2 regions of the Shewanella sp. GutDb-MelDb genome follow, and region 1 is predicted to be linked to the other one. Evidence: riboswitches for the same ligand, from Rfam matches in the RefSeq annotation. Region 1 holds a riboswitch; the other holds the start of a gene.
What was found. Region 1 has a riboswitch for lysine ahead of CXF82_RS04330 (Na+/H+ antiporter NhaC family protein). Riboswitches for the same ligand answer to the same signal wherever they lie in the genome.

Region 1 (5,364 bases):
GATCTGCAAGTGGGTCAAACAGGTAAAATTGTTGCGCCAGACTTGTACATTGCTGTCGGTATTTCGGGTGCTATCCAGCATCTAGCTGGCATGAAAGATTCAAAAGTGATTGTGGCTATCAACAAAGATCCAGAAGCGCCTATTTTTCAGGTTGCTGATTATGGATTAGAAGCGGATCTATTTGAAGCGGTTCCACAGCTTTTAGAACTGCTGTAACTCATTAGCCATTATAGCCGTGACAAACTAATAACCGCCAAGTTGTTTTCAATAGGTTACTAGGCTGTTATCGGCCATGTGTTCGAGTTGGTAATATTTGCGATCTGTGTCACGATAAGCGGCTTTAGGGTAGCATCCCTAAAGCCGCTTATGTTTTTATGTCACTCACGTTAATTAGCTCAGTCTATTTAACGTCCTTAGAAGTAGAGGTGCATTCAATATTAGTACCAATAAGTAGGGTGATGCCTATGACTTGTTGAGAAAGGATTTGATGCCGAAGTGACATAGCATATCGAGGCTTGTTGCTGGGGCTGTTACCAAATAGGAACAGCACTGCCATAGTATTTCTTATCGGGAAGATAAGAAGATTTTATATTGATGTCGAACATTAATATTACTGTGGAGCGCTACTGATAGGACAGGTGTAATCAGCTCTCAATGCTATATCCCACCAGTTCAGTCGGCCTCCATTCGTACTTAACGAAGATAATAATTAAATGACAATTTTAAGTTATGCCGATTCGGCACTTTCGTTGCTGCCTCCGGTAGTGGCAATCGTACTGGCGATGTTAACCCGTCGTGTTTTACTTTCTCTTGGGGTGGGGATCCTACTGGGTGCGCTACTGCTGACAGATTTCTCTGCCGCAAACACTGCCCAATACGTGGGCACAAAAGTCATGTCGCTGGTGTGGGATGATGGCGCACTCAACAGCTGGAACCTATATATTATTGGCTTCCTGATTGTGCTTGGAATGATCACCGCACTCATTACCGTGAGCGGTTCGGCTCGGGCGTTTGCCGAGTGGGCACGCAAGCATATCCGTAATAAGCGTGATGCCAAGCTATTAACCATGTTCCTTGGTTGTGTGGTGTTTATTGATGACTACTTTAATAGCTTAGTGGTGGGTAGCGTCGCAAGACCGCTAACAGACCGTTACTATATCTCGCGTAGTAAGCTTGCTTATCTACTGGATTCAACGGCTGCACCTATCTGTGTGATATCTCCAGTATCGAGCTGGGGCGCGTACATTATTGCCTTGATTGGTGGCATATTAACAGCACATGGATTTACTGATACAGGACATTTGAGCACGTTTGTACAGATGATCCCGATGAACTTCTACGCTATTTTCGCGTTATTACTGCTACTGTGTGTCGCACTAATGGGACTTGATATCGGTCCTATGCGTCAACATGAGCTTAATGCACAAAAAGGTAGCCTTTATGATGAATCTAAAGGATTACCACCTGGTGCTAGCTCTGGATTACCAGAAGCTGATACGGGTAAAATCATCGGTTTGTTTTTGCCTATTACGGTACTGGTGTTTGCCACATTCTACTTTATGGTCAGTAGTGGTGGTGATGCGCTTGCCGCTAAAAACGAAACTTTCAGCCTGATTGGCGCGTTTGAAAATACTGACGTTGGCTCATCACTATTCTTTGGTGCTTTAATTGGTTTAGCCGTGACGCTAGCGCTTATTATTTACCAAGGTGTAGATAAGAAGATGATCGTTAAAGGCTTGGTCGAAGGCATTAAGTCTATGCTGCCAGCAATCTATATATTGGTATTTGCCTGGACGATTTCAGGCGTTATTGGTCAGCTTGAGACTGGCAAGTATATGGCAAGTTTAGCGACCGGTAATATTCCGTTTGCGATGTTGCCAGCTGTCCTCTTTATCTTGGCAGGCTTAACAGCGTTCTCGACTGGAACGAGCTGGGGCACATTCGGTATTATGTTACCCATTGCCGCTGATATGGCGATGGGCAGTCATACGAGTATGATGTTGCCAATGCTTGCAGCTGTGCTCGCGGGCGCTGTGTTTGGTGACCATTGTTCACCTATTTCTGATACCACGATTTTGTCGTCAACCGGTGCAAACTGTCATCATATCGACCATGTGATGACGCAGTTACCTTATGCACTGATTGTCGCAGGTATTAGCCTAGGCGGTTACATCGTACTCGGTTTCACTGAATCAGTGTATGCCGGCTTATTGACCTGTAGTGTGCTGTTTGTGATTAGCGTGATAATACTGCGGATTAAATCTCGTCAGGGGATCACGGCTTAGCTAAGTGATAAGCCGTTAGTTTGTTGATTGCGCTTATCGTAAGGCATTAAAAAGCCGTTCTCAGTTGAGAACGGCTTTTTTGTGGGGACGATTTAAGCCTTAGTCGTTTAGGCCACGACGCTTAAGCAATGCTTCAGTGGTTGGCTCTTGACCTCTAAAGGCTTTGTAGGCATCCATTGGTGCAATAGTATTGCCGACCTCTCGAATAGTTTTTCTAAATTTCATGCCTATTTCACGATTCAATCCACCTTGGGTCTGCACGTAAGCAAAGGCATCTGCAGCTAGAATTTCACTCCACATGTAAGCGTAATAACTGGCTGAATAGCCGCCAGGAAACGCATGAGCAAAGTAGGTCGACTTATATCTTGGTGGTACTGCAGGCAAGTCGACGCCGTGCTTTTTAAGTGCCGCAGCTTCAAAACTGGCGACATCTTGCAGTGGCGCATCAGCTTTAAGTGAGTGCCACTCTAAATCGAGCAGGGCGGCTGACATATATTCAAGTGTATCAAAGCCTTGGTTGAAGCTACGCGATTTAAGCAACTTATTAAGTAGCTCTTCAGGAATAGGCTCGCCGGTTTCATAATGCTTGGCGTAGTTGGCTAACACCTTAGGGTGCGCAGCCCAATCTTCTTCGAAAGTTGATGGAAACTCAACAAAGTCACGTGAAACCGCAGTGCCCGAAAGCGTCGGGTAGGTGACTTTAGAGAACATACCATGAGTGCCGTGACCCATTTCGTGGAACATGGTGGTGACTTCATCATAGCTAACAAAGGTCGGCTCGCCCGCGGGGGCTTTTTTAATGTTCATTACGTTAACCACAACAGGCTTGCTATTTAGCAGCTCAGATTGGGTCACAAACGAGCTCATCCAAGCGCCGCCACGTTTGCCTTCACGGGCAAAATAGTCGGCGTAGAAAATCGCTAAGCTAGTGCCATCTTCATCAAACATCTCATAGGCTTTAACATCTGGGTGGTATACCGGTAAGTCTGGACGCGGGGTTAAACTCACACCATAAAGCGCGTTAAGGGTGAAGAACACGCCGTCTTCTAACACGCGGTCAAACTCAAAATAGGGGCGAATAGCACTAGCGTCTAAGTCATACTTATCTTTACGCACAAGCTCTGCATAATAGGCCCAGTCCCATGGGGCAAGTTCAAAATCAGCGCCTGTTTTGCCTATCATGGCTTGAATGTCGGCAGCTTCTTTATTGGTGTTGGCAACAACGGCTGGCACCATAGAGCCGAACATCTTGTAAACGGCTTCTGGCGTTTTGGCCATTTGTGGCGCAAGGCGGTAATCAGCCCAGCTATCAAATCCAAGCAGTTCAGCGCGCTCTGCTCGCAGTTGCGCTAAACGAGCCACAAAAGAGGCCGTTTCGTTTTCGCCTTCAAGACCACGATTAGCTGAGGCTTGCCACACTTGCTGACGCAGTTCGCGATTGTCTAACTGGGTCAGCACAGGCTGACGCGTAGTGTTAGTGATATTGAGTTGGTATTTACCGTCGTGGCCGTTAGCTTTAGCATCTGCCGCCGCGGCGCGAATCGCGCTATCAGATAAACCCGTAAGTTCAGCTTTATTGTCTACAACAATCGCAATCTCTTTGGTCAGTCTCATTAAGCGCTGAGCAAATTCATTGGTGAGCGTTGATTGTTCTTCGTTTAATGCGCGGATCTGCTGTTTTTGATTATCGTTGAGCTTAGCGCCCGCACGAACAAAACGCTGATAGTAAACCTCAACTAAGCGGTTAGCCTCTGCTGACAAGTTAAGATCAGCTCGGCTGTTATAGATACTCTCTACGCGAGTAAATAACGCTGGATTGAGATTGATATTATCTGAATGCGCTGCCATTTTCGGCGCCATGTTACCTTGTACTTGGCGTAACGTTGGGTTGCTGTTTGAGCCCGTCAGGTTATAGAACACTTTAGAGGTTCGGTTTAGCAGCTCGCCACTTTTCTCCATCGCAACGATGGTATTTTCAAATGTTGCAGCATTTGGGTTATTCGCTATTTCGAGGATCTCTTGATAATGCTCACTGATCCCTAGTTCGAGTGCTGGCGCAAAGTGCTCATCTTTAATCAAGCTAAAATCAGGTGCTTGGTATTGTAAGGCACTGGCTTGTAAGAAAGGATTCTGAGTCTGAATCATAGTCGCTGCCGTTGGATCATTTTTAGTCGTTGAACAGGCGCTTAATGCGAGCGTTGCAGTAATAGCGGCTGCGATGAGTGTTTTATGCATCGAGTGATAATTCCCTAATTATAGTTATTTTTTCTGATGAGTCTGTAAGTGACATTAGCAATTGTTTGTTAACTGATGCTTAAGAATGGGGGAATTGATTTTGTGTTTGGTGTCTTTCATGACGATAGATATGGATTTGAAAGGGTCATTTTGTATGGCAAACGCAGACTGGGGGGATGTGGTTAATCTTGCCCCAAATTATGTTGAGATAAGCGGGCTTTAAAATTGGTGTTAACTCGCTAGCTTGCCGCTATTGTCTAGACGGTTACGCTGCGTAGAGTGATAAAACCAGTGATAAACATAACGGATGATCAGCCTCACTATATCGTGGGTTGTGGATGATTTCTGTTAGCGAACAATGCTAGACTAACAACGAATTCATCCTTAAGGACTCTTGGTTTGGCGCAACTCTATTTTTATTATTCGGCAATGAATGCCGGTAAGTCGACTTCACTATTACAGTCTTCATATAATTACCGTGAACGCGGTATGAATACTTTAGTCATGACAGCGTCAATCGATAATCGATATGGTGTAGGTAAAGTGTCCTCGCGTATTGGCATTGAGACCGAAGCGCAAGTATTTGGCAGTGGTGATGATTTAACCAGTATGATCAACACGGCTCACGATGAGCAAACGCTGCACTGTATTTTAATCGATGAATCTCAGTTCTTAAGTAAAGAGCAGGTCAAGCAGCTTACTTATGTGGTTGATATTCTGGATATCCCAGTGCTGTGTTATGGCCTTAAAACCGATTTCCAAGGTGAGTTATTTACGGGTAGCCAATACTTACTTGCATGGGCTGATAAGTTAGTCGAGCTGAAAACGATTTGTCACTGCGGTC
Region 2 (5,364 bases), on a different contig from region 1:
GATTTGTTTGGACCACGAGAAGTAAAGCTAGCAGCGATACGTGCAAGCTTTTCATCGTGTATCACTTCAGTACCTGTAATAGTACCAGTATGTTCAGCGCCACTTGCCATCCATGCTTTTAGCTCATCGCCTTTATTAGCATCGATATGGATTGCAGGAAGTACATGTGCATCAGCTACAACACTCGCAGCACCACCTTGAAGGTTCGCCAGCACTAATGCGTCAGCGCCACCAGCAAGGACGTTACGCCCTTTATCGACACGAGCAATTGCACCGCGATCACAAACAACAATTGAATTGTCAGCGAAAGTATCGGCAGGGAACGGCTCTAAGCACTGAGCTGGATCGCCATCTGGGTCATTGCTATTTTCAAAATTGCCAGCATAAACAAGAGTACCAGTGAATGCGCCCGTCATAGACTTACCAGTAAGCTCACCGGGTGCAGTTGTATCACCCCCCGAAAACGCACCAATATTTTTATCAGAGTAGTCACGATCATGAGTATAAGCAGCAACCGTCGTTAACCAAGGAGCATCACCTGGTGAACCCACTGTTTCCGGACCAGGACCTGAGTTACCAGCAGAAGTGGCAACATGGATACCTGCTTTACGAGCTGAAAGGAATGCTAGTGCATCGGCATCGTTCCATGGATTACTTGAACCGCCACCAATTGAATAGTTTAGCGCGTCAACACCATTTTCAATTGCGTGCTCCACTGCTAGTACTGTTAGCGACGGTAAACAACCCGCAAAACCAACATCATCATCTTCACCAGGTAAACATACTTGGTAAGAAACGATATTCGCATGCGGTGCAACTCCAGACATTGAAGCAAATACGACACCAGTATTACCACCATCAACGTCAGGGACATTGGTGTCTACAAGTACGTTACCCGCTGTAGTACCCGCGGTATGAGAACCATGGCCATTATGATCTTCACCGTTAGCAGGGACATCAATATCATAGTCTAAATAACCATCAGTCACTGCTGGCCAGCTATGAACACCAATCAGCTTATCATTACAAAGCTCTGCGAAATCACCAGCACAATCGCCAGAGTACACGCCTGGTCCCCATGGGTTTGAGTGATCATATTTATCGCCACCAACATCGGCAAATGAAGGATGGTCGGTGTTGATACCGGTATCAATGATACCAACAATCATTCCTTCGCCTTTACTTTCAGTACCTGTAGCCTCTCCGCTCCAGATTGCTGGTGCCTTGATAATCGCAGGGCCAGAGTCAGTCATTGTCTTACGTAGAATTTCGCGCTGGATGTTAGCAATTCCTGCAACATTAGCTAACTTAGCGGCTTGAGCTTGAGTCATTTCAACGACTAGACCGTTGTACGCTAATGTAGTTCTTTGCTTTACATTTAGCTCACCCAGTGCAGCAGTGGCTTTCTGAATCACGCTGTCTTGACGTGAATTCAGAAATGAACGGTAAGATTTTACATTGGCACTCGTAACATCTAACTTTCTATTTTTGCCTTGTACTTTCTCAACAGATGTCGCTTTATATCCCGCAATACCGCCTTGATAAAGCGCTACTGGATTTTCGATCAAACGCACAAAGTATCGATATGCACCTGAGCCTAAGTTAGCTTCTGGTGTAAAAATAGCGTTATTACGAACAATTTGATTTTCAGCGTATGACTTTGAATCTACGTTCTTAATTTGAACTCTAGCTTCCGCTGATTTTGAGAGAGTAATATTGTAGTCAGACGGCGCACTGATCGCACTCGCTGACATGGTGATTAGCGCAGTAGATACTGCAATTGCGATTTTGGTTTTCACTTGTCAATTCCTTAATACTTAAAAGTATTTTTTGTTATATCCTGCTTTGTTATGGTCCCTACTCTCCAACAAGAGGAAAGTTAACGCCAAATAACTTTCTGTAGCATATTCGACTGAGGGGGGAGCATTATTAACATAATAAAAACAAAGCGGCAAACATTTAATTAACAAGTATTACAAGTGGGAACACAAAGAAACCAAGCTGTAAACATTACATTACTTATAACTAACCTATTAATACTAGTTTCGTATAAATAACGAACTACTAATCGAAGATAATCGCTAGGTTTAGAGTATAAACAAAAAATGGATATCAGATTTATTTTCATAAAAACCTGAGCTTTAATTTAGCTCAAACACATTGGTCATCAGCTTGTATAGCTCAGTCCCTTGATAGACTGAAGCAGAAGCAAAGTGGAGGATGGGCACACAATCTTGTTCGAGGTATAGCGGGGTTAACTCCTCTTCAGTGCCATAACAATCAAGCCTTAATATATTGGCCAGAGGTTGATTAGCTTTTAACGGTTCGCCGGGTTGCGCTAAATACTCAACCATACCGCCTTTCGGTGAGTGATATTTTTTGTAGTCTTTCAGTAAGCAGCCATAACGTGCCATTACCGCAGGAGCCACTTGATCGGCCATCACGCCTCGATGACTCAAATAGGCTAAAATCCCCAGTGCATCTTCTCGGGCGTCATCCATATCGATACGCTCTTGGCTCGCCAGTTCCAATGTAAAAGCCGACACTGCTACATTCAATTCTCGCTCTTGTGTTGCGGCATACTCCACCAACTCCCACCATGGACAGAATGCGGCTTCATCCATCGCGCCACCAAAACTATTAGGCATAATTAAGCTATAAGGGATCGAGAAGAATTTAACCGAACTTTGTGCGTATTCAGGGCAATAAAGATGCTTACAAGACTTAGGCCCGGTATGTAGGTCAATCACTATGTCCGCTTGATGCGCCAACATTTGTAAGCTTATAGCCAGTCTTTTACCCGTTGTCACCCCCCAAGGGTTCGCCAAGTGAGCCTGGCAAGACGCTATAAGCTGTAGCCTAAAGGCTTGGTTGAGCAATTCATCACTTAAATGGCAATGCTCTGAGTACCAATTTGGGATATCTATCTGGTGATCTAAATATTCTCTGTTCCAATTAACACCGGTGATAGGATCAAAACGGCCTAGCGTAAATTCACCACTCTTTTGATTGATACCTAATGGATTTGCCAGCGGCAGTAAGGTGATCTCCCCCCGAACATCCATAGCTTCCAACTGTTTCATCAGCTGGAATATCACTGCGTTGCCTTGCACTTCTGCTCCATGAACATTCGCTTGCAAAAACACTTTTGGCGCAGATGGATCTTTTGCGGCCAGATGATACACAGGCACTCTCAACTCTTGCCCCGTCGCCAGTTCTCCGACGATTAAGCTAGATTGGGTAAATTGCATCATGTACAGTCTATTCCTTGGGTAAACAGTAATTAAGATTCAAACAGGTTTTCATGCAAAGCACGAATAACATCTGCAGCTTCTGCCTCTTCAACCAATACACACAGATTATGAGGGCTCGCACCTTGGCAGATCATTCGAACGTTATGCGGCTCTAATACTTCAAACACCCGGCGACATACCCCCGCCGTTGAAGCGATTCTATTACCAATCACAGCCACTAATGCCAAACCGTCTTCTACCCGCACGCGGCAATGCTGAGAGAGTTCTTGCAGTAAAGGCTCACTTAACAGACCGTTACCACTCGAGTCAGAGCCGGTTTTATCGAGTGTTAACGCCACATTCACTTCAGAGGTGGTGATGAGATCAACACTGATTTTATGCCGTGCCAACGTTGCAAACGTCTCCGCTAAAAAGCCTTGTGCGTGTAGCATTTGCAAGCTGTGCAGATTCAATAATGTTTGATCTCGTCTTACGGCAACTGCGCGATAAACTGGCTCGTCAGACACCTGATGTCGGATCCAGGTACCTCCTTGCTCTGGTGCCCAGCTAGATCCTACAAAGACTTGGATTTTTTGGCGTACTGCGGGCAAAATAGTGGCAGGATGCAGCACTTTGGCACCAAACGTGGCCATCTCTGCCGCTTCATTAAAACTTATCTCAGGTATAGGCTTAGCATTCGGGGCCAGTCTTGGATCCGTAGTATAGATCCCAGCAACATCAGTCCAAATCTCAACCGAGGTAGCACGCAGTGCTTCTGCAAGTAGAGCAGCGGAATAGTCACTGCCGCCCCTGCCTAATGTCGTTGTAGCCCCCTCAGCATCGGCACCAATAAACCCCTGAGTCACGATCACTTGCGATGCTAATAGAGGGGTTAAATACAGCGCTGCAAGCTCAGATATCGCCTCAATTTGTGGTTCGGCACGGCCATAGTGACTGTCCGTACGCATCACTTGCCTTACATCAAATGCTGAGGCCGAAGCGCCTTTTTCTCGTAATACTGCAGCAAAAAAAATCGATGAACACATTTCGCCTTGAGACAACAGCTCATCAACAACAGCCTTATGGCGAGTTAGCACTAGACGTTCAGCTAGATCTGAAATATGACTGAGTACCGCATCAATTTTGGCAGCAACATCACTTGGGTTCCCTAATCTATCGAGAATTTGATATTGAATAGAAGCTATCTGCTTAATTAACTGCTTACGATATTCATCCGTTGTTGTAGCTTGGGTCAGCGCAACGAGTTTATTAGTCACCCCACTAGAAGCACTCACCACCACAACTTTAGTGGCGGTGTTATTGATGATGATATCCGCACAGCGATGCATAGCATCGTAATCTGCAACAGAGGTACCGCCAAACTTAGCAACGGTTAACGTATGAATTACGGACATAAAGATGCCTCCACATGGAGTGAACACAATGTCGATTGGATATCGTTAAAAACTAATATAGATACTGATATAGAAACAGGTATAAAAACTGAGAGAAAAACTAACATGAATAAGCTCCGAACTAACTTCGTTCGAAGAGCCTGGTGCTAAGATATGCACCCCAGAGATGGGAAACAGCGATCGTCACCAGAAGCTCTCCACCATAATATAGGTGACAATCGTCAGGATTCAGCCTGAACGACCAATACATAAGACAGTGCCAAAACGTCTTTAGTATCTCGGCGTTAATCTCCATCATGAATGGTCAATGGGGTTTGGTCCCCTTTCATTCACTACCTAGTTAACGCTCCTCTTCTGTACTCAATTTGTACACAAACCAAGAGAGTAAAAAGTATATAAATAACACGTTCAAGTCAAACGAAATTTATACAACTTAAGAATTACACCCGGTCTGGAAATTCATGAACCACGTTGACCCGCGGCGAGAAAGCGCCGAGCGAAGTTTCCTGCCCTGACAATAAGCATGGGACCAATTGCAACTGATCATCTTCTACGTAATAGATAGCGTTTTGGTTGAACTGACACCCTAATTCGATTGCTGAAACTTTATCGGTCGACACCGCCCAGCTCTTTTCCATGTGTTTACGATCTTGCGATGCCCCCACCATCGCTCGATAGGGTCGACGTAACATGAGGATAGCTTGCTGCAGCTTTCG

Region 2: it holds a riboswitch for lysine, as region 1 does, so the genes downstream of both, lysC (lysine-sensitive aspartokinase 3) here and CXF82_RS04330 (Na+/H+ antiporter NhaC family protein) in region 1, are expected to answer to the same signal.

Annotation. Positions count from the first base shown of each region.
Region 1 is NZ_PJBM01000129.1:2,960-8,323, reverse strand. Features, by position in the region: gene CXF82_RS04335 (electron transfer flavoprotein subunit alpha/FixB family protein) at 1-216, shown strand, start outside; lysine riboswitch at 413-634, shown strand; gene CXF82_RS04330 (Na+/H+ antiporter NhaC family protein) at 714-2,285, shown strand; gene CXF82_RS04325 (M3 family metallopeptidase) at 2,385-4,520, opposite strand; gene CXF82_RS04320 (thymidine kinase) at 4,920-5,364, shown strand, end outside.
Region 2 is NZ_PJBM01000234.1:48,752-54,115, forward strand. Features, by position in the region: gene CXF82_RS14530 (S8 family serine peptidase) at 1-1,799, opposite strand, end outside; gene CXF82_RS14535 (succinylglutamate desuccinylase/aspartoacylase family protein) at 2,142-3,251, opposite strand; gene lysC (lysine-sensitive aspartokinase 3) at 3,284-4,648, opposite strand; lysine riboswitch at 4,831-5,010, opposite strand; gene CXF82_RS14545 (DUF3293 domain-containing protein) at 5,089-5,364, opposite strand, start outside.